Regions from separate parts of the Nocardioides sp. CCNWLW216 genome, predicted to be linked through region 2. Evidence: predicted binding sites of a transcription regulator. Region 2 holds the regulator's gene; each other region holds the start of a gene.

Region 1 (7,276 bases), on a different contig from region 2:
GTGACCGAGCTCGGCCACCCGGACCGCGAACCCGCCGGTCCCGCCGCCGATGTCGAGAACGTCGAGCCCGCCGTTGGAGGCGTCCAGGACCGGCCGCAGGGCCTCCCACACCACGGCGGTGCGAGCGGCGCCGCGCCGCTCGCTCGGACGCTCGGTCGCTGGCATGACGACCACCCTAGGGGGTGCGGGGGCGCTACGTCGGGCACGGGTCGGTCCGCCTTCCGGCTGGTCGACCCCGGGGCTCACGTCATCGAACAGGTGTTCGATGCGACCACGATAGCGCAGCCCGGGCCGCTGCGGTCAAGCGGCGCTCCCCCAGATCTCGGTCGCCCACTCAGGGTGGTCGATGAACGGGTTCCGGTTGAACTGGTAGCTCTCGAAGATCACGTCGTTGCGGCGCATCTCGAAGGCGTCGACGGGGTCGGCGGCGCTCCAGGCGAGCAACGTCGAGAGCTTGCCGATGTGGGGGGCCGAGCCGTTGCCGGTGACCTCGTTGACCTCCAGGTCGGCGAACCCGTCGTCCCCCTCGTAGCGGACCGACATGTAGAGGATCATCCGGGCGACGTCACCCTTGACGGCGTCGCGGGGCTCCCAGGAGTCACCATCGGCGAAGTTGCCGGGCGCCTCGTCGTTCTCCGTGCCGCCGTTGTCGAAGTCGAGGTTGCCGCGGTCGGAGTTCACCGACACGTCCTCGGGCCGCAGGTGGTGGACGTCGGTGCCCGGACCGGTGGCCGTGCCGAAGTCGCCGTGGCTCTTGGCCCACACGTGCTCACGGTTCCACTGGTCGACCCCGCCGCCGTTGGCGCTCTTGGCGATGCTGTCGCCGGTGTAGAGCTCGATGACGTTGCTCGGGTTGGCGGGATCCTCGTCGGTCTCCTTCAGCGCGTCCCAGACCTGGGCGTACGACAGTTTGGTGACACCGCTCGAGATGATGGAGTGCAGCGCAGCCTCGAGCTCGGGCCCGGTCTTGCCGACTGCATCGGCGTAGTAGGTCTCGTCGTACTCGCCGGTGCCGGGCTGCGGGCCCGCGTCGGGATCCGGGTCCGGCTCGGGATCGACGGCCCCGTCGGCCAGGGCGAAGGCGCTGGTCCCGGTCACCCCCGGCCGGGAGAAGTACGACGCCAGCGCGCCCGTCACGTCGACGCGCCGACCCAGCAGCTCGGGGTGGGACCTCAGCCCCCAGGTGGCGCGGAACGCGCTCGGGACCTGCACGTAGACCATCTGCGAGGTGTCGGTCACCCCGGGCGCGTCGGCGAGCGCCAGCGCATAGTCGGAGGGGTAGCCGCTAGTGACCACGGAGGTCGCGGACGTCGGCTGGCCCACGACGTAGCCGCGGACCGTGGCGACCGAGCCGTCCTGGCCGGCGCGCGCCGAGGCGACGCCAATCTCACCGGCGGCGTGCGCGCCGTCGGAGAACGGGTTGACCAGGGCCAGGACGGCGGCCAGGAGAGGGACGAGCAGCAGGGCCGGCACGCGGGCGGCACGGGACACAGCGGACTCCGATCGGACGGGCGGGAGGGCGCACCCAGTCCAGGGCGTCGCTCCCCCGCCGTCCAGACGGGGAAACCCTTGTCGTCAGGCGGAGTCGTCGGACGATGCCGTCAGCCGGCGCGGCTGACCGGCGCCGCGGAGCCGACGTGGGGCACCAGGCCGAGGGCCCGCTCGACCACCCCGAGGAAGCGGTCGGCGTCGCGCACCAGGTCGTCGGCCTCGCGGGCACTGACCGCGCGGGTCGAGCCGGCCTCGGCTGCGGCCCGCTTGGCGGCCCCGGCGGCGAAGAAGCTCGCCCACTCGGTGAGCTCGGGCGCGACCTCGGTCAGCAGCACCCACGCGTTCTTCTGCGGTCGGCGCCGAGCCGGGGTCGGCCGGGCCCGGGCCGCCAGCAGGGCGGCGGCCGCCCGCAGCGCCGCGACGTGCGCACAGGCGTAGCGGGTCGGGACGTCGATCGCGCCGACGGCCTCGCTCAGCGACTCGGCCGACCGGGCGAGATAGGCGTGGGTGGTCGCCGGCAGGGCGTAGGGGTTGGGGGTGACTCCAGGCATGCTGCGTGCGTCGCTCACGTGCGTCTCCTCGTGCCGCCGACCCCGTGAGGTCCGACGGGAGCGGGGGTCGAGGTCGCTCCCGCCGGACCGTTCGAACATTTGTTCGAACACCTGAACGGTACACCGCGCCACCGACAGTGCGTCAAGGGCAGTGCCGGGAGACGGGAGGAGCCTCAGTCGACCGGGGTATCCGACCGGTCCGCCTCGCGCAGGAAGGCGGTGGTGTCGCGGTGGAACAGGAAGTAGACGAGGACCACCTCGATGACCAGCGAGACCGCCGCGAAGGCGACGTACAGGCCGGGTGGGTCGGTGCGCAGGCCGGCGATGGTGCCCAGCGCGGTGAAGGCGACCAGGACGGCCAGGCAGGTGCGCGCCCAGAGGTGGCCGATCCGGACGAACGCCAGCAGGACGAGGGCCAGGCCGGCGATCACGACGAACAACACCACGGCGACCGGCGCGAACGCCGGGATCTGCACGGGGCTGTCCTTGACCGCGTCGAGACCCCCCTTCTCGAAGGTCTCGCGCACCGACGGGTTGTGCTCGGCCCAGGACCGGATGAGCGAGTCCTCCAGGAACACCGAGAGCACCGCGGCGACGGCCCCGAGGGCCAGCAGCACGCCCAGCACCTGGGTCGTGCGGGTGACGGTGGTCGGATGGTTCCCGGCCATGTATTTCCTTTCGAAGGAGGTCCGGCGAGGACCTAGAGTCCGCAGTATGACCACGGAGCACCCCACGATCACGCGCTTTCGCGACGAGCACGCACGACGCGGGGGCACCGGCGAGGTCGTCATTCTGCCGGACTCGGTCCACACCGCGGCACTCGCCGCCGAGGCGCTCGGCTGCGAGGTGGGCGCGATCGCCAACAGCCTGCTCTTCGACGCCGGCGGTCGGCCGGTGCTGATCCTCACCTCCGGCGCCCACCGGGTCGACACCGCCAAGGTCGCCGCGGACATCGGGGTGGAGCGGCTGAAGCGGGCCACGCCCGAGTTCGTGCGCGAGCACACCGGCCAGGTGATCGGCGGGGTCTCCCCCATCGGCCACCCGGCGCCCGTCCCGACGTACCTCGACCCGTGGCTGCGACGCCACGAGGTGGTCTGGGCGGCCGCGGGCCATCCCGCGGCGGTCTTCTCGACCACCGTGGACGAGCTTCTCGCGCTGACCGAGGCCACCGAGATCGACGTGGCCTAGGAGGTGCGCACCGACCTGGCCGACCCGGCGGTGCGCGCCGCCCTGGCGGCCCGGCTCGGCGAGCGGTACGCCGGCCGCCCGGTCGTGCTCGGTCCGGGGACCCTGGCCGGCTGGACCCCTTGGGTCGCCCGGCTGCGGCGACTCGGCTGCCGGGTCGTGGTCGTCTCGACCGGTCCCGGCGTCGGTGAGCCGCCGCCCGCGGGGTCGTGCACGGTGGTCGAGGTGGAGGCGCCGCCGACCCGGTGGACCACCGACGGGCTCCGGCTCCACGACCGGCTGGTCCGGACCCTGCCGGCCTCGGCCCGGGCCGCGATCGACGCCGTCGACCCGGACCGGCGCGGCTGCTGGGTCACCTCGCCGTTCGTCACGACCGACGAGCCGATCGACGGCCGTCCGGTGACGGGCGGGCGGCCCGCGTCGTACCTCGCCCTGGAGGACAAGTCCCGCGCCGACGCGGTCTGGGTCGCTGCCGGTGTCCCCCACTCCCCGTCCCGCCTGCTGCCCGTCGACGACGAGACCGGTCTGGCCGACGCGACCGCGGAGCTCGCCGACGCGCTCGGCACGGTCTGGTCGGGTGACGGGTTCAGCGGCGGCGGCGACTACGTACGCTGGGTGCGCGACGCCGACGACCAGCGCACGGCCCGGGCGTTCTTCGCCCAGCACTGCACGCGGGTGCGGGTCCTGCCGTTCCTCGACGGGGTCCCGTGCTCGATCCACGGCCTGGTGCTGCCCGACGGCACGGCCGCGTTCCGCCCGGTCGAGATCGCCGTGCTGCGCGACCCCGCCGCGCGGGCCTTCGTGTACGGCGGGCTCGCCACCCATTGGGACCCGCCCGCGACCGACCGGGAGCGGATGCGCGACCTCGTGCGCCGGGTCGGCGCCCACCTGGCCGCCGCGCACGGCTACCGGGGCGCCTTCGGCGTCGACGGCGTGCTGACCGCCGACGGCTTCCGGCCGACCGAGCTGAACTCGCGGATGTCGGCCGGCCTGACCCTCCTCGCGCGCGCCGACCCCGACCTGTTCGCCCTGCTGCAGCCCGCGCTGGTCGACGGCGTCGACACCGGGCTGGGCGTCGCCGACGTGGAGACCCTGCTGCCCCTGCTCGACGCGCAGCGCCACTCCCACGCCGTCGACCTCGGCCCCGGCTCGTTCGTCCCGGTCGACGTCCCCGCACCCGGCCCCGGCGGGCGGCTGGCCGACGTCCTCGCCGCGCTTCGGCCCGACCTCGCGGCGGCTCCCGACGTACGACGCGGGGCGGTGCCCTAGGGTCACGGCCATGGCGCGGGTCGTGGTCGTGGGCGGCGGGTACGGCGGACTGGCCTCGGCGGCCCGGCTGGCCAAGCTCGGTCACCAGGTCACCCTGGTGGAGGCGGCGCCGACCCTCGGCGGCGCGCTGGGCCGGGTCGAGGCAGACGGGTTCACCTGGGACGCCGGGCCGACGTACACGCTGCTCCCGGCGGTGCTGCGCGACCTGTTCCGCAAGTCCGGGCGGCCGCTCGAGCGCGAGCTGGAGCTGGAGCAGCTCGAGGTGGCACGCGAGCACCGGTTCGAGGACGACACCCGGGTCCGGGTGCCGGCCGGGCCGCGCGGCGCGCAGCTGGCGGCCTTCGACGAGCTCGACCCGGGGCTGGGTCAGCGCTGGGTGGACCACGTGGCGTCGTACACGGAGGACTGGGAGGTGCTGCGGCGCGGCTACCTGGAGGTCCCCTGGACGCCGGGGTCGCTGCCCCGCGACGTGGCGGCTCGCCTGGACGGTCGCGAGACGCTGCACAAGCGGCTGCGGAAGGTCTTCAAGGACGAGCGGCTGCGGATGGTCGCCGGCCACCCCTTCGTCGCGGACGGCCACGACCTGCGCAACGTGCCGGCCTGGGCCGGACTCCAGGCGTACGTCGAGCAGCGCTTCGGCGCCTGGACCGTCCCGGGCGGGATGGGCGCGCTCGCGGGGGTGCTGGAGTCGCGGCTCGCGACCCGGAGGGTGGAGGTGCTGACCTCGACGGCCGCGGTCGACGTGCTCGTGCGTTCCGGCCGGGCCGCGGGGGTCGCGACCACCTCCGGCGAGATCGACGCCGACGTCGTCGTCTGCGCCGTCGACCCGCGCCGCCTGCCGGCGCTGGCGTCGTACGTCGACCGCACCATGCCGGCCATCCCGCCGGTGGTCTGCCACGTCGGCGTCGAGGGCGACCTGCCCGCGCTCGACGACGCGCCGGCCGAGCTGGTGCTGCACGGCGACCCGCTGCTCGTCGTCCGGACCGGTGGTACGGCGCCCGACGGCGCCCGCGCGGTCACCGTGCACGGGCGCGGCCAGATCGCCGAGGACCTGCTGCGTGCGCTCGCCCGGCACGGCATCGACCTGCGCCCCGGCCTGGTCACCCGCGTGGACCGATCGCCCCGCGACCTGGTCGAGCAGTGGGGTGGATCCCCGCTCGGGGTGCTCTGGCAGGGCCGCGGCACCGTGCGGCAGCGGCTGGGACCGCACACGCCGATCCCGGGCGTCTACGCCGCCGGCGCGTCGGCCACCCCGGGCTCGGGGCTGCCGCTCGTGGGGTTGTCGGCCGCGCTGGTGGCGCAGGCCGTGGGCGAGGCCTAGACCCCGACGTTGAGCGCCTCGAAGATCTCGAGCGTCGCCTTGGACCGGTTCAGCGTGTAGAAGTGCAGGCCCGGCGCACCGCCGGCCAGCAGGTCCTCGCACAGCTCCGCCGCGACCTTGATGCCCTCGGCTCGCAGGGCGACCGGGTCGCCGTCGTAGGCGGAGATCCGCTCGACGACCTCGGCGGGGACGTCGGCGCCGATCAGCTCGCCCTGGCGGCGGATGGCGTTGAGGTTCAGGATCGGCATGATGCCGGGCAGGATCGGCAGGTCGACACCGCGGGCGCGGACCCGCTCGACGAGGGCGAAGTAGTCACTGGCCCGGAAGAACATCTGGGTGACCGCGAACTCCGCGCCGGCCCGGGCCTTGGCGACCAGCACGTCGGCGTCGTGGTCGAGCGACTCGGCGGTCGGGTGCCCCTCGGGGAATGCGGCCACCGCGACCCGGAAGTCGCCGCGACGCCGGACCAGCTCGACCAGCTCGCTGGCGTAGGTCAGCCCGCCCTCGGTCGGCGTCCACGGCGCTCGGGGACCCTCGCTCGGGTCGCCACGCAGCGCCATCACGTGGGTGACGCCGGCCGCGGAGTAGGTGTCGAGGATGTGCTCGATCTCGGCCTCGGTGTGGCCGACGCAGGTCAGGTGGGCGACCGGCAGCATCGAGGTCTCGCGGGCGATCCGGCCGGTGATCCGCACCGTGGTGCCCCGGGTGGCGCCGCCGGCGCCGTACGTGACGGAGACGAAGGTGGGGCGGTAGGGCTCCAGGTCGCTGATCGCGCGCCACAGCTGCTCCTCGCCGGCCTCGTCCTTCGGCGGGAAGAACTCGAACGAGAAGGAGCGGCCACCCTCGGCGATCAGGTCGGCCAGGCTGCGTCCGTGCTCGATGCTCATGGCACGAAGTCTAGGTTCGGACCCGGGCGAGGGACCGCATCGTCCGACCTCCGGGCGCCTGACCTACGCTCGTCGGCGTGACGGGCAGTGGATGGGACGGCGCCGGCTTCCGCGACCAGGTCCAGGCGGCGCTCGACGACTTCCTCGACGAGCAGACCGCCCGCCTCGCACCGCTGGGCGACGACGCCGGACGGCTGTTGACCGAGGCCCGCGGCGTGATCGGCGGGGGCAAGCGGTTCCGCGCGGCGTTCTGCTGGTGGGGCCACCACGCGATCGCGGCGCCGAGCGACGAGAAGGCGCTGGTGCGGGCGTGCGCCGCCCTGGAGCTGCTGCACGCGAGCGCGCTGGTCCACGACGACCTGATGGACGCCTCCGACACCCGGCGCGGCCGCCCGGCGACGCACCGCGGCTTCGCCACCGCCCACCAGCGCTCGCGCTGGCGCGGCGACCCCGAGCAGTACGGCGCCGCCGCCGCGATCCTGCTCGGCGACCTGCTGCTGTCCTGGTCGGAGGAGCTGCTGCGCCGCTGCGGGCTGCCGCTGGACCAGGTGGCGCCGGCGCTCGCCGTGTTC
Region 2 (7,276 bases):
CTGACCGACAAGACCGTCGTGATGACCTCGGCGACCCTGATGCTCGGCGGCGACTTCGGGGCGGTCGCGACCGGTGTCGGGCTGAAGCCGACCGAGCGGGTCCTGGAGGGTGCGCCCGCCGACGCCCACGCGTCCGGCACCGGCCTGCCCTGGCGGGGCATCGACGTCGGCTCACCGTTCGACTACGGCCAGCAGGCGATCCTCTACGTCGCCCGCCACCTGCCGCCCCCGGGTCGCGACGGGCTGGTGAAGGCCCAGCTCGACGAGATCGTCGAGCTGGTCGACGCCGCCGAGGGCCGCACCCTCGGGCTCTTCTCGTCGCGGCGGGCCGCCGAGACCGCGGCCGAGGCGGTCCGCGAGCGGCTGCCCCACCTGACCACCCTCGCCCAGGGCGACGCCCAGCTCCCCGAGCTGGCCAAGCAGTTCGTCGCCGACCCCCACACCTGCCTGTTCGGCACCCTGTCGCTGTGGCAGGGCCTCGACGTCCCGGGCGACACCTGCCAGCTGGTGCTCATCGACCGGATCCCGTTCCCGCGGCCCGACGACCCGCTGATGTCGGCGCGCCAGAAGGCCGCCGACAAGGCCGGCGGCAACGGCTTCATGCAGGTCGCCGCCACCCACGCCGCCCTGCTGATGGCCCAGGGCGCGGGCCGACTGATCCGCACCACCTCCGACCGCGGCGTTGTCGCGGTCCTCGACCCGCGACTGGCCACCGCCCGCTACGGCGGCTTCCTGCGCTCCAGCCTGCCGCCGATGTGGACCACCACCGACCCGGCCGTCGTCCGCAAGGCACTGGCCCGCCTGTCCGCCACCGCCCGCTGAGTCGTCGCGGGGCGAGGCCTGGACGGTGAGTGGTCCACCCGGCCGAGGGCCGTTCCGGTGGACAGCACACCGCCGCACCGCGTGTCCGGACAGTGCGCCCGGAGTGGCGGTGCTCGATGCACCGACCCGGGGGCTGATGATGTGGCCTCACCGCTCGACCGCCGGGGCCGGATCCGTCGGCCGGATGCCGACGCTCACAGCCGCGAGCGACCGTCCCAGCCACGCCGCGGCCGGCGCAGGCCGAAGAACCGGGCGACGGTCGGTGCGACGTCGACGGTCCGGGCGTGGGCCGACGAGGCCCGGCGTCGCGGGACCACCGGGTGCCCACCGGAGATGAAGAACGGGATCGCCCGGGTCGCCGGGTGGCCGTGGTTGCCGGGGATCGGGTTGCTGGTCGGGTCGGGGTCGCTGAAGCGCCAACCGGCCCGGCAGTAGACGACGACGTCGCCGGCCTCCGGGCCGAGCCGCAGACCCTTGGTACGACGGTCGTAGGACGCCAGCACGCCCGGGACGGCCGCCGCGTGCCGCCGGATCCGGGCCACCGCCTGGCTGCGCTGCGAGGCGGGACCGGTCCAGTAGACGAGGTCCGCGCCGCCGTTGTCGGCGATCACGAAGCGGCCGGCCAGGAACGGGTCGGCCGCCAGCACCGGCTGCAGGGAGATCAGGTTGCCCGGCGTCGACCAGTCCATCGAGTGATCGGCGAGCACGACCACCATCGAGCGCTCCCAGCGCCCGGTCTCCTTCAGCCGGTCCACGAACCGCCCCACCAGCCGGTCGGTGCCGACCAGCGCCGTACGACGCAGCACCTTCAGCGACCCGCCGGTCAGGTCGACGTGGCCGAACCGGTCGATGTCGCCGAGGTTGACGAACATCAGGTGCGGGTCGAGGTCGTCGAGCATGTCCAGGGCCGCGCGCATGGTGAACAGGTCGGGGGCGTGTCCCGAGACGGGGATGATCGGCGCCGGCTCCCAGCGGTACGTCGCCCGGCCGCCGAACACGCCGTACAGGTATTCCTTGCTGAGCACGGTCCCGGTCCGCAGCCCACGCCGGTTCAGCCGCTCGATGATCGTGTCGACCCGGATGTCGGAGGCCCGGTCGAGGTCGCGGACCGCCCTCTCACGCCGGTCGTAGACCGCGTTGGCGGGGACGCCGCTGCGGTCGGGCCGGACCCCGGTCATCATCATCACGTGGTTGGGGATGGTCTCCGCGATCGGCATCGAGGAGGCCCGCGGGAACCGCAGGCCGCCGTCCCGCAGCGCCCGCAGGTTCGGGGTCAGGCCGCTGTCGATCTCGTCGGGCCGGCAGCCGTCGATGACCAGCACGTAGGCCCGGCGACCGGTGCGCACCGCCGCCTCGGCGACCTCGGGCAGCCCCGCGACGGCGGAGAAGACCAGTCCGGCGCCACCCGCCTGCAGGAGGGTACGACGCCCCGTGCGGACCTCGGCCAGTCCGCGCTCGAAGGCACCCGGGGTGCCGTCCCGGCACATCAGCGACCCACCGGCCGGTCGACCGCCACGACCCGCCCGGTGCCGGCCCGGGTCTGGAAGGACCGGGCCCAGGTGACCGGCGTGCGGCGCGTGCTCCGGGAGCCGATGACGTACCAGTCCATCTGCGCCCGCTCCGGGGTCACGTCGAGGACGGAGAAGCCGTGGTCGTCGAAGTTGAGGTACTTCAGGTGCCGGTTGGCGGCCAGGATCGCCTGCTCGGCGGCCAGGTTGACCGGGCTGCGGCGCGGGGTGCCGAGCGCGTCCTTGAGATTGTTGGAGGTCACCGACGTGCAGACGAACTCGACGCCGGCCGACCCCGTGAGCGGGTACGTCGACGCGTCGTACGGCAGGTCGGCGGCCCAGGCGCCGTGGATGTCGCCGGTGATGAAGACGGTGTCGGTGACCTGGTGGTCGCGCAGGTGGCCGAAGATCTCGTTGCGGTCGGCGGTGTAGCCGTCCCACTGGTCGGTGTTGATGGTGACCCCGTCCTCGGGGAACAGGTCGAGGAAGGAGTTGAGCGGCGCGATCAGCTCGTCGGGGAGCCCGCCGAGGCCGAGCGGCGCGATCATCACGGGGTTGCCGACGATCTTCCACTGCGCCCGCTCGCGGCTCAGCGACGACTTCAGCCAGGCCAGCTGCCGGCCGCCCAGGATCGTGCGGTCGGGATCGCTGACGCCGGCGTCGACGGCCGGGGTCGAGACCTGCTCGCTGCGGTAGGTGCGCAGGTCGAGCATGCTCAGCTCGAGGAGCTGGCCGAAGCGCAGCCGGCGGAACAGCCGGTCGCCGTCGCCGAGCCGGGCGGTGCCGTCGAGGCGGACCGGCATCCACTCGTCGTACGCCCGGTGGGCCCGGGCGCGGCGCCGCCGGAAGTCGCCCTCGCCGTTCAGGCCCCCGCCGGGCGTGTGGTTCTCAGCACCGCCGCTCCACTGGTCGTTGGTGACCTCGTGGTCGTCCCAGGTGACGATCCACGGGTAGCGGGCGTGCAGGGCCTGGAGGTCCGGGTCGGTCTTGTACTGCGCGTGTCGTCGGCGGTAGTCGGCGAGGCTGACGACCTCCTTCGCGGGCACGTGCCGTCGTACGTCGGTGTCGTCGGCGCCGGCGCCGTACTGGCCGGGGGCGTACTCGTAGAAGTAGTCGCCCAGGTGCACGACCGCGTGCAGGTCGTCGCGGGCGGCGAGCCCGCGATAGGCCCCGAAGTAGCCGGCCTGCCAGTTGGCGCAGGACACGACCCCGAAGCGGACGTGGCCGGGCAGCGCGTCGTGGGCCGGGGCGGTGCGGAACCGGCCGAGACGGCTCCGGGCGCCGCGGTAGGTGAACCGGTAGTAGTACCAGCGGGCCGGCTCCAGCCCGGTGACGTCGACCTTGACCGTGTGGTCGCGGCTCGGACCGGTCGCGAACGCACCCCGTCGTACGACGCGCCGGAACCGGCGGTCGGTCGCCACCTCCCAGCCGACCCGGACCCGAGGGCCCCTGCCGGAGCCGGGCTGTGCGGCCGGGGTCGGCGTGACCCGGGTCCAGATCACCACCCGGTGCGGCAGCGGGTCACCGGAGGCGACGCCGTGCCGGAAGAAGCGGGCGCCGGGGCGCGCCGCCTCCGCGGTGGGCTCGCCGGCCACCAGCGAGGTCGCCGTGAGCGCGGTCCCCGCCGCGCCGGTGGCGAGCACGGTACGGCGGGGCAGCGGCAGGACGTGGTCAGGTCCGGAGGCGGTCACGGATCGTCCAACGACCCGTCAGCGTCCGCGTGACGCCCTGACCGCGGACGTCACGCGTTGTTCATCCGGCAGCCGCTCAGCGGGTGACGGCGCGCACCCGCACCCGCAGCCGCAGGCCGTCGTCGAGCGAACGGCCCTGGCAGGAGTAGACCGTGCCGCGGCCGCACGCGTAGCGGGTGCCGGCGTTGACGAGGGTGACGTCGACGTAGGCGATCCGGCCGTCGACGAAGGGGACGCTCAGGAGGCCGGCCCCGGAGGGCCGGAGGCGCACCAGGCGAGAGGAGATCTTGCCCGACTCCCGGCGCACCGTGACCACGGCGGCGGTCGGCCGGGTCCGGCGGGGGAGGTCGACCGCGATCCGCAGCCGGGTGCTCGCCCGGTTGGTCCGCTTGCCGGGCCGGTAGCGCACGGTGCCGCTGCTGAGGTGGTTCAGCTTCAGCGACGCGCGGCGGAGCTGGTTGCGGGCGACGCGCGCGGTGCCCTCGGGCCGGGTCACGGGGTAGCGGGCGCCCTCGCGGTAGCTGCGGGCCGGGTGCCGGTTGGCCGCCGAGAAGCGGGCGACCGTGGCCGTCATCGACCGACCACGCTCCTTCAGCACCGCTCGCACCGCCTGCAGCGAGTACGCCGGTCCGGCGGCCTTGGTCAGGATGTCCCGGACGATGGTCGGCATCCCGCCGCGCGAGCCCGGCTCCAGCTCGCTGAGGTAGCGGAAGAAGATCCAGCTGCCGTAGACGCGCAGGTCCTGGCCCTTGTCGATCGGGGTGCGCGGCTGCGACATCGGGCTGTTGCGGAGGTACTGGATGTTGTCGTTGACGGCGTCGTACACCTCGTCCTCGGCCCAGGTCGCCGTCGACTCGAGGAACCAGAGGTCGTCGGTGATGTCGTAGGCGAACTGGACGGCGTGGAAGTACTCGTGGGCCGTGGTGACCTGCAGGTTGTGGACCGGGGTGTTGGCCGGGAACTGCTTGCTGGCGAAGTCGTTGTCGAGCGAGCAGTAGGCCTGAGCGCTGCGCTGGGTGCTGGACGTCACGCCCTCGGGGACGCAGTAGCCGTAGAGGCCCTCGCGGCCGGTGTCGACGAGGTAGACGTCGAACTGGTTGGTCCCGCCACCGCGGGTCCGGTCGGAGACCGGCTTGCGGTAGCCGGCGGCGACGTAGGTGCCACTGACCTTCAGCAGCGTCGCGAAGACCCGGTCGACGTAGTCGGGCCGGCCGTTGGCGTCGGCGTCGGTCAGGTCCGGGGCGTCGGAGGTGGCGCGGGCCCAGTGCACGCAGAAGCCGCCCTGGCAGGCCTGGGTCGGGAGTGCGTTGGCGGCGTAGCCGAACCGGCCGCCGGCGTCGGTGTCCGGGGTGTCGGTCGGACGGGCCAGGATCCGATCGGCCTCCGCGCGGCGTGCGGCGGGGAGGGCCGAGCGTGTGCGGGCCAGCTCCAGCAGAGCCAGGCTCGCGTCCCGGCCGTCGACCTCACCGCTCACGATCTCGTCGGCCTGCTCGAGCACCTCGACGGCGCGGGCAGTGGCGTCGGCTGCCCCGGTCGGTTCGGTGATCGGCACGACGGCGGGGTCGTCAGCCGCGCGCGCAGCCCCGGGAGGGCTCAACAGGGCGGCGGCGACGGCGACGGCGCCGACGGTGGCGAGCAGCGAACGGTGACGAGCGCGCAACGAGATCTCCATCCAAGGGGAGGGCGGACGCGCCATCCTCGCACGCCCACCCACCCGGATCAGACTCGTCGCAGCACCGCCGTGACCTTGCCGAGGATCGTCGCGTGGGTGCCGTCGATCGGGTCGTAGGCCTCGTTGTGGGGCATCAGCCAGACCTGCCCGTCCTTGCGCTTGAAGGTCTTCACGGTGGCCTCGCCGTCGAGCAGGGCGGCGACGATGTCACCGTTCTCCGCGGTCTGCTCCTTGCGGATCACGACGTAGTCGCCGTCGCAGATGGCGGCGTCGACCATCGAGTCGCCGGCGACTTCCAGCAGGAAGAGCTCGCCCTCGCCGACCAGTTGGCGGGGGAGCGGGAACACCTCCTCGTAGCGCTCCTCGGCGAGGATCGGACCGCCGGCGGCGATCCGGCCGAGCAGGGGCACGTTGGCCGGGGTCGGGGCGGAGTCGCCGAGGCCGGTCTCGTCGTACGACGTCTCCTCGGCGCTGGAGAGCGTGCGGCGGGCGGCCATCACCTCGGGCAGGAAGACCTCCAGCGCCCGCGGTCGGTGCGGGTCACGCTTGAGGAAGCCCTTCTCCTCGAGGGACTTCAGCTGGTGAGCCACGCTCGAGGAGCTCGTGAGGCCGACGGCGTCGCCGATCTCGCGCATGCTCGGCGGGTAGCCGCGCTTCTCGATGCTGTCCTTGATGTGGGCGAGCACGCGCTGCTGACGCGGGGTCAGGCCCGTCGCGTCCGGCGGCCCGTCGGGCAGCTCGCTGACGTTCTTCTTGCTGGCCATGGTGACGCCTTTCGCCGGGATGCTCGTGGGCCACACCGTACCGATCCGACCGCCCCGCTTCAAACACGTGTTCGAACGGCGTGTCGGGCCGACCATGTTCGAACAAATGTTCGTCGAGCCCTTGATTTCGTTCGAACACCTGCTCTAGCCTCGTACACATGTTCGATCGAACGTCTGATCGACCAGCTGGCCCGCACCGGACTGTCGGTGGCCGCCGTTAGACATGCGGTTGTGGTCAGGCACCGAGGCTGACCGCCACTTCCCCAGGAGGTCCCAATGAGCACGATCCAGCTGAGCCCCGTCCGACTGAGCACCCTGTCGACGACCCGCGGGGAGCTCCGGCTCACCCGCCGCGGACGGCTCGTGGTGTTCCTGCTCGGCCTGGCGGTGGTGCTCGGGATCGGGCTGGTCCTGGCTGCTGGCTCGGTGGCCACGCCGGAGCCCGGCGCGGTCGAGTCGACGACCGTAGTCACGGTCGGCACGGGCGACACCCTCTGGGAGATCGCGGCCGACGCCTCCGAGGACGGTCAGGTCCGCTCGATGATCTCCCGCATCGAGCGTCTCAACGGTCTCGACTCCACGGTGCTCGTGGCCGGCCAGCAGCTCCGGGTCCCCACCGAGTAGCGCCACCACAGACTTCGTCAGCCGCCTCGACCCCGGCTGACGGGCCGGGGAAGACAGGGGCGGGGCCAGGTGGCCCCGCCCCTGCGGCGTTCCTGGTCTCGATACCCCCCGCGAGGAGGAGCGGTGTCGCGGGCTTTCGGTGGTCGAGTGGCCGTGACGGAGGAGTGGTGTCGCGGGCTTTCGGTGGTCGAGTGG
Region 3 (7,276 bases), on a different contig from region 2:
CGACGAGCTGCTGGAGTTCGTGCAGCTGACGGAGAAGGCCAAGGCGAAGGTCGAGGACCTCTCCGGCGGCATGAAGCGCCGGCTGACCATCGCCCGCAGCCTGGTCAACCGCCCCGACCTGCTGCTCCTCGACGAGCCCACCACCGGTCTCGACCCGCAGGCCCGGCACGTGCTCTGGGACCGCCTGTTCCGGCTCAAGCAGGCCGGCGTCACGCTGGTCATCACCACCCACTACATGGACGAGGCCGAGCAGCTCTGCGACCGCCTGGTCGTCATGGACAAGGGTCGGATCGTGGCCGAGGGCTCGCCGCTGCAGCTGATCCGCGAGCACTCCACCCGCGAGGTCGCCGAGCTGCGCTTCGGCGTCGCCGACGAGGGCGACAGCCACGAGGCGCTGGCCGAGAAGGTCGCCGACCTGGGCGACCGGGTCGAGGTGCTGCCCGACCGGCTGCTCGTCTACAGCGAGGACGGCGACGAGGTGGTGGCCAAGGTCCACGAGCGCGGCCTGACACCCGTCGCCACGCTCGTACGACGCTCCTCGCTGGAGGACGTCTTCCTCCGCCTCACCGGCCGCACCCTCGTGGACTGACGTCCATGCCCGATCTCGCCCTCGCCGACGGCGTCCGCCGCCAGGCCGACTACTGGCTCACCGTCTACAAGCGCACCTGGCGCGCGTCGGTCATCAGTTCCTTCGTCGCCCCGCTGTTCTACGTCGTGGCGATGGGCGTCCTCCTCGGCGGCTTCATCGAGGGTGACCCCGACCAGCTGGAGGGCGCGACGTCGTACCTCGCCTTCGTGGTGCCGGGACTGGTCGCCGCGCACGCCATGCAGACGGCGGTGGGGGAGACGACGTACCCCGTCATGGGGCTGATCAAGTGGCAGCGCGTCTACGACTCGATGCTCGCGACGCCGCTGCAGGTCCAGCACCTCGCCGGCGCGACGATGACCTTCGTGCTGTTCCGGCTGGTCACCACCTGCGGCGTCTACATGCTGGTGCTGGCGCCGTTCGGCGTCTTCGAGTCGTGGTGGGGCCCGTTCGTCGCGTTCGCCTCGCAGGTGCTGGTCGGGATGGCGTTCGCGGTGTGGGTCTACGGGTTCACCGCCCGGCTCGAGGACGAGCAGGCCTTCGGGGTGCTGTTCCGGATCGGGGTGTTCCCGCTGTTCCTGTTCTCGGGCGCGTTCTTCCCGGTCGAGAACCTCGGCCACGTCGGTGCCTGGGCCGCGCGCCTCACGCCGCTGTGGCACGGCGTGAACCTGTCGCGGATGTTCTGCCTCGACACCGTCGACTGGTCGACGGCCGCGGTCAACGTGACGGTGCTGGTGGTGCTGCTGGTCGCCGGCTGGTTCTGGGCGCTGGCCGGGCTGCGGAAGCGGCTGGTCTCGTGAGCGCCGTCCAGCCGCTGTCGAGCACCCAGGCGATGCGCCTGCTGGTGCTGCGCAACTACCTCGTCTACAAGGACGCCTGGAAGCTCTTCCTGACCGGCTTCCTGGAGCCCGTCCTCTACCTGCTGTCCATCGGCATCGGCGTCGGGCAGCTCATCGACACCTTCGAGTTCAACGGCCGCCAGGTGCCGTACGCCGAGTTCGTCGCCCCGGCGATGCTCGCGGCCTCGGCGTTCAACGGCGCGCTGCTCGACTCGACCTTCAACGTGTTCTTCAAGCTGAAGTTCATCAAGCTCTACGACCAGCTGCTCGCCACCCCGCTCACCACCGGCGACATCGCGCGCTCGGAGATCCTGTGGGGCCAGCTGCGCGGCGGGAGCTACTCGCTGGCCTTCCTGCTGGTCATGCTGGCGATGGGGCTGATCGACTCGTGGTGGGCGGTGCTGGCCTTCCCGGCCGCGCTGCTGATCGGCTTCGCGTTCAGCGCGGTGTGCATGGCGCTGACCACCTACATGACCTCGTGGCAGGACTTCGACAAGGTCACCCTCGTCCAGGTCCCGCTGTTCCTCTTCTCCGCGACCTTCTTCCCGGTCACCGCCTTCGACGGCTGGCTGCGCTGGGTGGTCGAGTGCACGCCGCTCTACCGCGGGGTGGTGCTCTGCCGCGAGCTCACCACCGGCGCGCTCTCGTGGGACTCGGCGATCTCGGTGGTCTACCTGCTGGTGATGGGCCTGGTCGGGCTGCTCGTCGTACGACGGCGGCTGGACGCGCTGCTGCTCACCTGAGCCGGGTCCTCCTCCAGGACGGCGAGTCCGATCCGCAGGCTGCCGAGATCGCCGATGAGGTCGTGCACGGCGTGGTACGCCGCTCGCATCCGCGGGTCCGGCGACCGCCGGTGCTCCTGCAGCTCCAGCAGGGCCCGGCAGGCGAGCGTCGCCGCCTCGTCGACGCCGTGCTGCAGGCGCTCCACCACGCTCGGGTGCATCGCGACCACCTCGTCCCTCTCCCGTCTCGGACGTCCAGCCTGCGCCGGGACCCCAGCGGGAACCAGGCCCGGACGGGCTATGGCGTCTGGCCGCCCACCCGGGCTCCCTCCCGGACCGTGACGAGGTCGCGTCGCTCCGGGTGCCCGGTCAGCAGTTCGCGCTCCAGCAGCGGGGCGTCGAAGGCCACCTCGACATCGACGTGCTCGGGCCCGGACTCGGTGGCGGGGAGGACGCTCACCCGCTCGACGATGTAGATCGAGGACAGCGCGTCGCGCGCGACGGCCCGGGCCGCCGCGCTGGTGCCCGGCCGGTCGGTGAGGACCCAGGTCGGCCCCTCGACCGTGTACGACGCGGACCGCAGTCGACGCAGCGCGTCCCAGCCGGCGAGGGCGGCCTCGGTGTCGTCGAAGACCGCGACGGTCTCGGGCGCCGCGATCGCGACGTCGGTGAGACCGTCGATCCCGGCCACCACCTCCCAGGTGGTCGCGCTGGCCGCCGGATCGTCGCAGTCGACGGGCACGGCGAGCCCGTCGGCGGACACCGACAGCGCCAGGGTGGCCGCTCCCGGCGGGTCGAAGTCGCAGACGTGCGCTGCGGCCGCGCCGACGTCGGTGCCCGCCACGGTCACGGTGATGTCGGCGCTGCCCGCGAACGGCAGCGCCTCCGCGCTCGTCGCGTCCGCCACCGCCATGCCCTCGAAGGGGTGCTCGGCGAGCCAGTCCTCGAAGTCCGTGACGGTCTGCGCGCCGCCGCGGACGGCGCAGGCGGCGAGCAGCAGCGCGACGAGGGGAGCGGCGATCGCGAGAGGACGGCGGGGGATCGGCACGAGGGGAGGTCTACCCCGCCAGGGCGATCTGCCACCACTCCGTGTCGATCCAGCGGTCGAACTTGTGCCCGACCTCGCGCAGCACCCCCACCGGCTCGAACCCGCACGCCCGGTGCAGCGCCCGGCTGCCCGGGTTGGGCAGCGCGACCACGGCCACGGCGGTCCGCATCCCGTCCGTGCGCAGGCGGCGCAGCAGCTCGTCGTACAGCGCCCGGCCGAGGCCGCGGCCGTGGGCGGCCGGGTCGACGTACACGGAGGTCTCGCGGGTGTGGCGGTACGCCGGCCGCGGGCGGTAGGCGGACGAGTAGGCGTAGCCGACGACGCCGTCCTCGTCAGCCACGAGCAGGTGGTCGCCGCGGTCGGTGCTGGCCAGGCGGTGCTCCCAGTACGACACCGGCGGCGGCTCCAGGTCGAAGGTCGCGATGCCGCCGGCGACCTGCCCGTCGTAGATCGCCTTGATCGCGGGCAGGTCGGCGGGAGTGGCGGAGCGCACAGGCATGGGCCCATTCTCCGCCGTCGTCGGAGGAGTCGTTCACCTGGATGTGCTGGACTCAGGTCGTGCCGGTCACTCACCTCGCGGGTCGTAGCGCCCGCATCGACGTGACGCTCGAGGGCCTCACCTTCACCCGCTCGGTGGCCGGCGCCGCCCGGCGCGGGGTCGAGCCGGTCCAGGAGGTCCTCTGGGACGACCTGGTCGGGGCCGAGCTGGTCCACACCCGCAAGGGCCGGCCGGTGTTCCGGGTGCTGGTCGTCGGCGCCCGCTCGGGTCTGCCGCTCCGGGAGGACCCGTACGCCCTGAAGCTGCCGCGCGCCGCCGCCGAGCGGGCCGCCGAGCTCGTCGAGCAGGTCGCGCGCGAGGTCGCCGTACGACGGCGCTGGCGTGCGCACGCCGAGGACGACGGGGCGGGCGCCTGATCCTGGCGGCTTCCCGACGGAGGTTGGCAGGAAGTCCGTGGCCCTCCTCCTCGAGGACCGCGAGGATCTCCCCATGAGCGCGATCGAGCCCGACACCAAGGACTGGACCTGGGTCCTGCAGCACCCCTGCCCGGAGTGCGGCTACGTCGCCGAGGACCCCGACCGCACGGAGCTGGGCGACCTGGTCCGGGGCAACGCCGCGCTCTGGCCGGTGCTCCTGGCCGCGCCGGACGCGGCGGCCCGCCCCGGCCCGGACGTCTGGTCGGTGCTGGAGTACGCCTGCCACGTGCGCGACGTGCAGCGTGTCTTCAGCGAGCGCCTCGCGCTGATGCTCGACCAGGACGACCCGCTCTTCGCCAACTGGGACCAGGACGAGACCGCCGTCGCCGAGCGCTACGACCTCCAGGACCCCGCTGTCGTCGCCGGCGAGCTGGTCGCGGCCGCCGAGACCGTCGCCGACCAGTACGACGCCGTGCCCACCGACGCCTGGTCCCGCTCCGGGCGGCGCAGCAACGGTGCGGTCTTCACCGTCGAGACCCTCGGGCGCTACCACCTGCACGACCTCGTGCACCACGCGCACGACGTCCGGGACGCGGCCGCCCGGGCGACCCGGGCGGCGTACGACGCCCACGCGGCCGCCTACGGCGTCGCCACCGCCGATCTCGACGACGCGGTGGCCCACCTCCGCGAGCGGTTCGCGGCTGCCGTCGGCAGGGGCGCGCGAGTGCTCGAGATCGGCAGCGGGCCGGGTCGCGACGCCGCGGCGCTGGAGGCGGTCGGGCTGAGCGTGCGGCGCACCGACGTCAGCACCGGCTTCGTCGAGCTGCTGCGCGCCGAGGGCCACGAGGCCGACGTCCTGGACCCGCTGACCGACGGGCTCGATGACCCCGTCCGTCCCGGCACGCCGTACGACGGGGTGTGGGCGAGCGCCTCGCTCCTGCACGTCGCGCGAGGGGACCTGCCGGTGGTGCTGCGCCGGCTGGCGGCGGCGACCCGGGACGGCGGTGTGCTGCACCTGGCGGTCAAGGAGGGCACGGGAGAGGGCTGGTCGACCCACGGCAGCGTCACGGCCCCGCGCCGGTTCACCTACTGGTCCGAGAACGGGCTCACGGCCGTCGTCGAGGCAGCGGGCTGGCACGTCGAGCAGCGCGGATACGGCACCGGCTCGCGCGGCGAGCGCTGGCTGGACCTGCTGGCCCGGCGTCGCTGAGTCGGCGGGGCGCCGTACGCTTCACCGGCGTGAGGCACACGGAGTTCTGGTCCCGGATGGAGGACGCGCTGGGCGCGTCGTACGCCCCCTCGTGGGCGAGCCAGTTCGTCATGGGCGCCCTCGGTGGTCGCACCGCGCAGGAGGCGCTGGACGCCGGGGTGCCGCCCAAGGAGGTCTGGGCCGCGGTCTGGGCGGCGCTCGGGCTGCCGGAGCGCGATCGCTGAACCCCGGGCGACACGCGCGTGTCGGTGTCGCGATCGAACACGTGTTCGGGCTAGGTTGTGTCCACAGGCATGACGCCGGAACGGGTTCTCCACAGCCTCGGCAGCGCTGATCAGGCGTTGTCGGTGGACCGCTCTAGCGTCGCCGACGTGCCTGACACCCGACGAGCTAGGAAAGAAGGTCCGGCCATGGCTGGAGATCGCGACAAGGCCCTCGACGCCGCCCTGCTGAACATCGAGAAGTCGTTCGGCAAGGGCTCGGTGATGCGCCTCGGCGACGAGACGCGCGCCCCCCTGGAGGTCATCCCGACCGGATCGATCGCGCTCGACGTCGCGCTGGGCCTCGGTGGCCTGCCCCGCGGCCGGGTGGTCGAGGTCTACGGTCCGGAGTCTTCCGGCAAGACGACGGTCGCGCTGCACGCGGTGGCCAACGCCCAGGCCGCCGGCGGCATCGTGGCCTTCATCGACGCCGAGCACGCGCTCGACCCCGACTACGCCAAGGCCCTCGGCGTCGACACCGACGCGCTGCTGGTCTCGCAGCCCGACTCCGGTGAGCAGGCGCTCGAGATCGCCGACATGCTGATCCGCTCGGGTGCGCTCGACCTGATCGTCATCGACTCCGTCGCGGCGCTGGTGCCCCGGGCCGAGATCGAGGGCGAGATGGGCGACAGCCACGTCGGCCTCCAGGCCCGGCTGATGAGCCAGGCGCTGCGCAAGATGACCGGTGCGCTCAACAACTCCAAGACCACCGCGATCTTCATCAACCAGCTGCGCGAGAAGATCGGCGTGATGTTCGGCTCCCCGGAGACCACGACCGGTGGCCGGGCGCTGAAGTTCTACTCCTCGGTCCGTCTCGACGTGCGCCGCATCGAGACGCTCAAGGACGGCACCGACATGGTCGGCAACCGGACCCGGGTCAAGGTCGTCAAGAACAAGGTCGCGCCGCCGTTCAAGCAGGCCGAGTTCGACATCATGTACGGCAAGGGCATCAGTCGCGAAGGCGGCCTGATCGACGTCGGCGTCGAGGCGGGCATCGTCCGCAAGGCCGGCGCCTGGTACACCTACGACGGCGACCAGCTCGGCCAGGGCAAGGAGAACTCGCGCAAGTTCCTCAAGGACAACCCCGACCTGGCCAACGAGCTGGAGAAGAAGATCCTCGAGAAGCTCGGCGTCGGCCCCCAGGCCGACGCGCCCGCCGAGGCCCTGTCCGACGAGCCGGTCGGCGTCGACGACTTCTGAGGTCCCGCCGGTTGAGGTGTGAGGGCCGCTAGGCCCGAGCCTCGTGCGGTGGTTGAGGTGTGAGGGCCGCTAGGCCCGAGCCTCGTGCGGTGGTTGAGGTGTGAGGGCCGCTAGGCCCGAGCCTCGAAACCCGGTGAGCCGAGAAGCAGCGCCGTGCGCGCTGCGTCGTACGACGGGAGAGACGGCATGCACGACGACCGACCCGCCCCCTCATGGGCCGGCGACGTCTCCGTCGGGGTGGACGCGTGGACCCGCCGCGCGTCCACCCCGGCGTCACCTCCGCCGCCCGACCCGGTGGCGGCCGGCCCGGACGCCGACCCCGAGTCGGTGGCCCGCAAGATCCTGCTCGATCAGCTCACCGGCCAGGCCCGCAGCCGCCAGCAGCTCAGCGACAAGCTGGCGGCCAAGAACGTCCCGACCGACGTGGCGACCCGCCTCCTCGACCGCTTCGAGGAGGTCGGCCTGGTCGACGACGGGGCCTTCGCCCGCTCTTGGG
Region 4 (7,276 bases), on a different contig from region 2:
CGGCTTGGTGAACCAGAAGAGCACCGCGAGGTCGATCAGCGTGGACAGCCCGAGCGCGAACCCGAAGCCCTTCACCACGCCGGTCGCGAAGATGTAGAGGACCGCCGCGGACAGCAGCGACACCACGTTGGCCGCCAGCCGGGTGACCTTGGCCCGCTTCCAGCCGGTCTCGACCGCGACCCGCATCGACTTGCCCTCGCGCATCTCGTCGCGGATGCGTTCGAAGAACAGGATGAAGGAGTCGGCGGTGACACCCACCGCGATGATGAAGCCCGCGATGCCGGGCAGGGTCAGCGTGAACCCTGCCGTCTTGCTGAGCAGCAGGACCAGCGCGTAGCTCATCGCCGCGGCGACGCCGAGGGAGCCGAAGACCACCAGGCCGAGGCCGCGGTAGTAGAGCAGGCAGTAGAGCATGACCAGACCGAGACCGAAGCCACCGGCGACGAGGCCGGCGTTGAGCTGGTCCCCGGCCAGCGACGGGCCGATGTCCTCGACCGTCACGTCACGGTCGAAGGCGATCGGCAGGGCGCCGAAGCGGAGGCTGGTGGCCAGGCTGTCGGCCTCGCTCTCGGTGAAGTCACCGGAGATCTGCGCCTCGCCGTTCGGGATGACCCCGTCGAAGCCCAGCGCGGAGATGACCTGGCCGTCGAGCACGATCGCGAACCGCTGCTCGGTCGGCAGCAGGGCGCGGGAGACGGCCTCGAAGGCGTTCTCGCCCTTGCCGCCGATGGACAGGGTGACGACCCAGCCGGTGCCCTGCTGGGGCGTGCCGTACGACGCGTCCTTCAGGTCGGTGCCCTCGACGACGGCGGCCGACAGCAGCATCTTCTCGGCCGCGCCGGTGTCCTCGTCGACCTCGCACGAGACGATCGGGCGCTCGGGGTCGTCCACCAGGCTGACGGGGGTGCCGTCGGTCGGGCAGGTGAAGGCGTTGTAGGCGTCGATCGAGGCCTGGTCGGGAGCGTTCTGCCAGGCGAGCAGCTCCTCGGTCTGGCCGGCCTTCGGGCCGTCGTACTCGGCGACCTGGGGGGTGGCGCTCGCGGAGGCCGAGGGGTCGGCCGGTGCGGACGGGTCGGCCGTGGTCGAGCCGCTGGGGCTCTCGGCCGGCGCCGACGGCGACGCGGCGTCCGTGGGAGCGTCACTCGGCGCGGGCGTCTCGTCGGTCCGGGCGAACCCGACCGGCGGACGGTTGGCGCCCGAGGGCGACGCGGCCGGCTCGGAGGGCGTGGCCGCAGGAGCGTCGGTGGGTGCGTCGGTCGCGGTGCCGTCGCCCGGGACCACCGTGGAGCCGTCGGGGAGGTCGAGGTTGGGATCCAGGCTCGGGTCGGTCGCCGCGCCCGTGCAGCCGCCACCGGACTCGGAGCAGGCGACCAGGCGGAACCGGAGCTGGGCCTGACGCTTGACCGTCTCCTCCAGCTGGCGACGGTTCTCGACATCGCCGGGGACCTCGACGACCACGAACTGTCCGCCCTGGACGGTCACGTCGGCCTCGGCGACACCCGAGCCGTTGACCCGCTGGTCGATGATCTGGCGGGCCTCCTCCAGGTTCTCGTCACTGGGGTTGCCGTTGGCCTGCAGGGTGATCCGGGCGCCTCCCTCGAGGTCGAGGCCCAGCGAGGGCTTCCAGGTGCCGCCCAGGGCCACGAGGCCGTAGAGGATCGCCACGCCCAGGAAGAACACCACGAGGGTGCGTCCCGGACGGGCGGCGGTCGAGCGTGCCATGTCAGTTCTCCTCGGGCTCGTCGTCGACGAGCGGCTGCTGGATGATCGAGCCGACCGCACCGCGGGCGACCTTGATGGTCACTCCCTCGGCGATCTCGACCCGGAGGTGGTCGTCGGCGACCTCCGTGACGTGCGCGAAGACGCCCGAGGTCAGCATGACCTCGTCCCCGACCGACAACGACGACTGCATGCCCCGAAGTTCCCGTTGGCGCTTGCTCGCCGGGCGGATGATCAACAGCCAGAACAGCAGCGCGATCGCTGCGAACGGCAGCAAGCCGGCGAACTCCACGGAAAAGCCTCTCGAGCGATGACGGGTGGGTCTCCCAGCCACGAAGAAAGCGGGCGGGCCGACCGACGCGCAAGCATAACGGTGGGTACCGGTGACGATCGCATCACGGTCGATCTGTCCGACCGGCGGGGGTGGCTCAGTCCTCGAAGAGGGTGCCGTCGACCGTCGGCAGCACGGGCGGAGCGAGTCCGAGGTGCGCCCAGGCCGCCGGTGTGGCGATCCGTCCGCGCGGGGTGCGGGCCAGGAAGCCGAGCCGGACCAGGAAGGGCTCGGCGACCTCCTCGACGGTCTCGCGCTCCTCCCCCACGGCCACGGCCAGGGTGGAGACACCGACCGGCCCGCCCCCGAAGCGCCGGCAGAGTACGTCGATGACCGCCCGGTCCAGGCGGTCGAGCCCGAGCTGGTCAACCTCGTAGAGGTCGAGCGCGGCCTCGGCGACCCCCAGCGTGACGACGCCGTCGGCCCGGACCTGGGCGTAGTCGCGGACCCTGCGCAGCAGCCGGTTGGCGATGCGCGGGGTGCCGCGGGACCGGCTGGCGATCTCGGCCGCGCCCTCGGCACGCAGCTCGACGCCGAGCAGGCCGGCGGAGCGGTGCACGATCAGGTCGAGCTCGTGCGGCTCGTAGAACTCCAGGTGACCGGTGAACCCGAACCGGTCGCGCAGCGGGCCCGGCAGCAGGCCGGCTCGGGTGGTCGCGCCGACGAGGGTGAAGGGCGGGATCTCCAGCGGGATGGCGGTGGCCCCCGGCCCCTTGCCGATGACGACGTCGACCCGGAAGTCCTCCATCGCCATGTAGAGCATCTCCTCGGCGGGCCGCGACATCCGGTGGATCTCGTCGACGAAGAGGACGTCGCCCTCGTTCATGCCGGACAGGATCGCGGCCAGGTCGCCCGCGTGGGTGATCGCCGGGCCACTGGTGAGCCGCAGCGGGGTCGCCATCTCCGCGGCGATGATCATCGCCAGGGTCGTCTTGCCGAGTCCGGGAGGGCCGGACAGCAGCACGTGATCGGGGGCGCGTCCGCGCTGGCGAGCGGCCTCCAGCACCAGTCCGAGCTGGGCGCGGACCCGCGCCTGCCCCACCACCTCGTCGAGGGTCTTGGGCCGCAGGGCGGCCTCGACCGCCCGCTCGTCGCCCTCGGCCTCCGCGGCGGTCAGCGAGCGCAGGTGACCGCTCTCGGCCGCCTCCAGCTCGTCCTCGTGGAACGGCATCGGCTACGCCCTGCTCAGGGTGCGCAGCGCCGCGCGCAGCAGCGCCGCGACGTCGGGGACGTCGCCGGCCTCGGGGGCCACCGCGTCGACCGCCTTGTCGGCGTCCTTCGCCGACCAACCCAGGCCCACCAGTCCCTGCTGGACCTGGTCGCGCCAGGGCTCGGCCGAGACGGGACGTGGCCCGGCGGCCCCGGAGGTCGGGGCGCCGATCCGGTCCTTGAGCTCCAGGATGATCCGCTGGGCGCCCTTCTGCCCGATGCCCGGCACCTTGGTCAGGGTCTTCACGTCGTCGGAGGCGATCGCCCGGCGCAGGTCGTCGGGGCTCAGCACCGCGACCATCGCCTGGGCGACCTTGGGCCCGACCCCGGACGCGGTCTGCACGAGCTCGAAGGTCTGCTTCTCGTCGTCGTCGACGAAGCCGAACAGGGTCAGCGAGTCCTCGCGCACCACCATCGACGTGGCCAGCGTGGCCTTCGAGCCGGTGCGCAGCGTGGCCAGGGTGCCGGGGGTGCACATCAGCTCCAGGCCGACTCCCCCGACCTCCAGCACGGCGCTGGACAGGGTCAGCGCGGCGACCTCTCCACGGACGAACGCGATCACGGACGACTCCTCGCTGCGGCGACCGCCGCGTCGATGCGGGCCTGGGCGCCGCCGCGCCAGATGTGGGTGATGGCCAGTGCCAGGGCGTCGGCGGCGTCCGCCGGCTTCGGCGGGGCGTCGAGCCGCAGGATGCGGGTCACCATGGCCCCGACCTGCTGCTTGTTCGCGCGTCCGTTGCCGGAGACGGCGGCCTTGACCTCGGACGGCGTGTGCAGTGCGATCGGGAGCCCTCGCCGCGCCGCGCAGACCATGGCGATCCCGCTGGCCTGGGCGGTGCCCATGACCGTGCTGACGTCGGAGCGGGCGAAGACCCGCTCCACGGCCACGGCGTCCGGGGCGAACTCGTCGAGCCAGGCGTCGACGCCCTTCTCGATCGTCACCAGCCGGTGGGCCACCGGCACCTCGGCGGAGGTGCGGAGCACGTTGACGTCGACGAGCGTCAGCGGTCGGCCGACCGAGCCGTCGACCACGCCCATGCCGCAGCGGGTCAGGCCGGGGTCGATCCCGAGCACGCGCATGTCGTCGCCTTCCGTCCGAACAGGTGTTCGGAGGCCACGCTATCCCGCGGCTGCTGGGTCACCCCGGCCGACACGCGGGCACCTGGCGAGGTCTCGACGCGTCGGTCGCGTCCTCGCTACGCGTCGATGGACTCCAGGACCTCGTCGGAGATGTCGGCGTTGCTGAAGACGTTCTGGACGTCGTCGAGGTCGTCGACGGCGTCGACCAGGCGGAACACCTTGCCGGCGACCTCCGGCTCGGCGACCGGGATGTCCATGGTCGCGACGAAGAGGATGTCGGCGGAGTCGTAGTCGATCCCCGCGGCCTGCAGGGCGGTGCGGACCGCGACCAGGTCGCCGGGCTCCGACTGGACCTCGAAGCTCTCGCCCAGGTCGCTGACGTCCTCGGCGCCGGCGTCGAGGGTCGCCTCCAGCACGTCGTCCTCGGAGATCTCGACCGCCGCGCCACCGCGCTCCTGGCTCTTGCCGACGACGACGACGCCCTTGCGGGTGAACAGCCGCGAGACCGAACCGGGGTCGGCCATGGTGCCGCCGTTGCGGGTCACCGCGGTGCGGACCTCCATCGCGGCCCGGTTGCGGTTGTCGGTGAGGCACTCGACGAGCAGCGCGACGCCCTGCGGGCCGTAGACCTCGTACATGATCGTCTCGTAGTCGACGCCGCCGCCGTCGAGCCCACCGCCGCGCTTGACCGCGGAGTCGATGTTCTTGTTGGGCACCGACTGCTTCTTGGCCTTCTGGACCGCGTCATAGAGCGTCGGGTTGCCGGAGAGGTCGGGGCCGCCCATCTTCGCCGCGATCTCGATGTTCTTGATCAGCTTGGCGAACAGCTTGCCGCGCTTGGCGTCGATCGCGGCCTTCTTGTGCTTCGTGGTCGCCCACTTGGAGTGGCCAGACATGCGTCCCTCTTCTACTCGCCCGGGCAGCCGCCCGTGTCGTCTGCGGTCCGAGGATCGATCCTACCCGTGGCCGGACGAAGAGCGCCGCGACCACCGGGTGGCCGCGCAGGCGGACCAGCACCCCCGCCACCCCCAGCGGTACGACGACCGCCACGAGCAGCACCCCCGGAGCGGTCCCGAGCCCGAGCCCGACGGCCAGGTCCACGGCCGCCTGCATGACCAGCAGGTGGGTGGCGTAGTAGACGACCGACTCGCGGCCCACGACCGCCAGTGGCCCCCAACGGGTGCGGTCGGCGAGGCGCCCGAGGATCGACGGCAGCCGCGGTCCGACCTCCCGGGCGAGCGCGTCGCCGACCAGGAACCAGCCGAGGAGCACCACGAACTTGTGTGCCGACGCGTCGACGAGCTGCTCCCCCGCCACGACCAGCAGCGGCCCGGCCAGGGTGCGGGCCAGCGGCGGCAGCAGCATGCCCACCACGTGGAAGCAGAAGAGGTAGGCCAGGAACCACAGATAGGTCTGCGGGTCGTGGAGCAGCTGGGGCACCAGCTCCCACGGCAGCGGCCGACCGTCGCGGTGCGCGTAGGCCAGGGCACCGGCGACGTCGAGCGAGGCCCACACGACGTACGGCCAGAGGATCGTGTCGACCTTGCCGCGCAGGTGCCGACTCCGACCCTTGGCGAGCGACCGGGGCAGCAGCAGACCTGAGAGGAGCACGAGCAGCGGCATCCGGACCGGGCCGACCAGCTCGTCGACCGCACGCAGGGGACCGGCCTCGAGGCCGAGGGCCCCGGCCGTCGCGAGGTCGGCGTGCATGAGCACGACCGCGAGGACGGCGAGCCCCCGCAGCCCGTCCATCCACCCGTGGCGCACACCGGGACGCTGACGCGTCCGGGTGTACGACGGGACTCAGCCGCGGACCAGCTCGGTGAACATCCGGTGGAGTCGCACGTCGGAGCCCACCTCGGGGTGGAACGAGGTCGCGAGCAGCGAGCCCTGGCGGACCGCGACCGGGTGGCCCGCGGCGCTCGCCAGCACCTCGACCTCCGGGCCGACCTGCTCGACCCACGGCGCCCGGATGAAGACGCCGTGCACGGGACCGTCGAGCCCCGCGACGTCGAGCGGCCCCTCGAAGGAGTCGACCTGGCGGCCGAAGGCGTTGCGCCGCACGGTGATGTCGAGCCCGCCCACGGTCTCCTGGCCGGCGGCGCCGTCCAGGACCCGGTCGGCCAGCATGATCATCCCGGCGCAGGTGCCGAAGACCGGCAGTCCGGCGGCCACCCGCTTGCGGAGTGGGTCGAGCAGCTCGAAGATCCGGGCCAGCTTGGCCATCGTGGTCGACTCCCCGCCGGGGATGACCAGTCCGTCGCAGGCGTCCAGCTCACCCGGCCGTCGTACGGCGACCGCCTGCACGTCGAGGGAGCCGAGGGCGGCGAGGTGCTCGCGGACGTCGCCCTGGAGGGCCAGCACGCCGACGGTGGGGGTCATCGCGCCAGTCTAGGAACGGCCGACGCCCTCAGGAGCACAGACCCACCAGGCCGGCGACGGCGGAGTAGCTGCGGACGTTCGAGGGTCCGGAGATCCAGGTGGTGGCGCCCCCGCCGTACGGGACCTTGGCGCGCACGCGGGCGGTGCCGCTGGCGATGACGGCCCCCGACGTGGCGGCGAAGCTGGTGCCGGTCGTGTCGTAGCTGGCGGTCGCCGTGCCGGTCGAGTCGACGAACGTGACGGTGTAGCCGGTCGCACCCGCCACAGCCGGCCAGGTGAACTGCACGGAGCCCAGCGAGAGACCGCCGCAGGCGAGGACCGGGGCGGGCACCGTGGCAGCGGTGATCGTGGTTCCCGTGACGGCGGCGGTGTCGGTCCAGTCGGCCACGGCCGGCGCGGCCACCAGGCAGAGGGCTCCGAGGAGCACTCCCCCGGCGACCAGGCCCACGCGCGGCCGCGCCGTCACGACAGGTCCGAGCTGCCCGTGAAGGACAGCGTCACTGCGGTGGTGCCGCCCTGCAGCGAGGAGGCGGCGTTGGTCGGCAGCGTGACCTG

What was found. Region 2 encodes LexA, which represses DNA repair genes until DNA is damaged. Its sites were predicted from a motif close to TCGAACANNTGTTCGA; they were not measured.
Region 1: V7S47_RS10825 (SAV_6107 family HEPN domain-containing protein) is a predicted target of LexA. The motif match lies at 2,134-2,149, and genes of this name have one in related genera.
Region 3: recA (recombinase RecA) is a predicted target of LexA. The motif match lies at 5,578-5,593, and genes of this name have one in related genera.
Region 4: ruvC (crossover junction endodeoxyribonuclease RuvC) is a predicted target of LexA. The motif match lies at 4,355-4,370, and genes of this name have one in related genera.

Annotation. Positions count from the first base shown of each region.
Region 1 is NZ_JBBBBJ010000004.1:132,256-139,531, reverse strand. It holds gene V7S47_RS10835 (methyltransferase) at 1-165, opposite strand, end outside; gene V7S47_RS10830 (endonuclease) at 301-1,491, opposite strand; gene V7S47_RS10825 (SAV_6107 family HEPN domain-containing protein) at 1,602-2,060, opposite strand; gene V7S47_RS10820 (hypothetical protein) at 2,216-2,710, opposite strand; gene V7S47_RS10815 (YbaK/EbsC family protein) at 2,757-3,230, shown strand; gene V7S47_RS10810 (hypothetical protein) at 3,234-4,496, shown strand; gene V7S47_RS10805 (phytoene desaturase family protein) at 4,507-5,817, shown strand; gene metF (methylenetetrahydrofolate reductase [NAD(P)H]) at 5,814-6,704, opposite strand; gene V7S47_RS10795 (polyprenyl synthetase family protein) at 6,782-7,276, shown strand, end outside.
Region 2 is NZ_JBBBBJ010000018.1:49-7,324, reverse strand. It holds gene V7S47_RS25215 (ATP-dependent DNA helicase) at 1-822, shown strand, start outside; gene V7S47_RS25210 (alkaline phosphatase family protein) at 1,017-2,309, opposite strand; gene V7S47_RS25205 (alkaline phosphatase D family protein) at 2,309-4,021, opposite strand; gene V7S47_RS25200 (MXAN_6640 family putative metalloprotease) at 4,098-5,681, opposite strand; gene lexA (transcriptional repressor LexA) at 5,741-6,457, opposite strand; gene V7S47_RS25190 (LysM peptidoglycan-binding domain-containing protein) at 6,734-7,081, shown strand.
Region 3 is NZ_JBBBBJ010000007.1:111,627-118,902, forward strand. It holds gene V7S47_RS16730 (ABC transporter ATP-binding protein) at 1-589, shown strand, start outside; gene V7S47_RS16735 (ABC transporter permease) at 595-1,386, shown strand; gene V7S47_RS16740 (ABC transporter permease) at 1,383-2,168, shown strand; gene V7S47_RS16745 (hypothetical protein) at 2,096-2,368, opposite strand; gene V7S47_RS16750 (hypothetical protein) at 2,446-3,195, opposite strand; gene V7S47_RS16755 (GNAT family N-acetyltransferase) at 3,206-3,694, opposite strand; gene V7S47_RS16760 (hypothetical protein) at 3,754-4,110, shown strand; gene V7S47_RS16765 (methyltransferase domain-containing protein) at 4,184-5,320, shown strand; gene V7S47_RS16770 (DUF3046 domain-containing protein) at 5,350-5,544, shown strand; gene recA (recombinase RecA) at 5,731-6,780, shown strand; gene V7S47_RS16780 (regulatory protein RecX) at 6,967-7,276, shown strand, end outside.
Region 4 is NZ_JBBBBJ010000007.1:200,773-208,048, reverse strand. It holds gene secD (protein translocase subunit SecD) at 1-1,722, opposite strand, end outside; gene yajC (preprotein translocase subunit YajC) at 1,724-2,011, opposite strand; gene ruvB (Holliday junction branch migration DNA helicase RuvB) at 2,148-3,221, opposite strand; gene ruvA (Holliday junction branch migration protein RuvA) at 3,225-3,821, opposite strand; gene ruvC (crossover junction endodeoxyribonuclease RuvC) at 3,818-4,339, opposite strand; gene V7S47_RS17175 (YebC/PmpR family DNA-binding transcriptional regulator) at 4,456-5,187, opposite strand; gene V7S47_RS17170 (acyltransferase) at 5,084-6,106, opposite strand; gene pdxT (pyridoxal 5'-phosphate synthase glutaminase subunit PdxT) at 6,143-6,721, opposite strand; gene V7S47_RS17160 (hypothetical protein) at 6,750-7,187, opposite strand; gene V7S47_RS17155 (TasA family protein) at 7,184-7,276, opposite strand, start outside.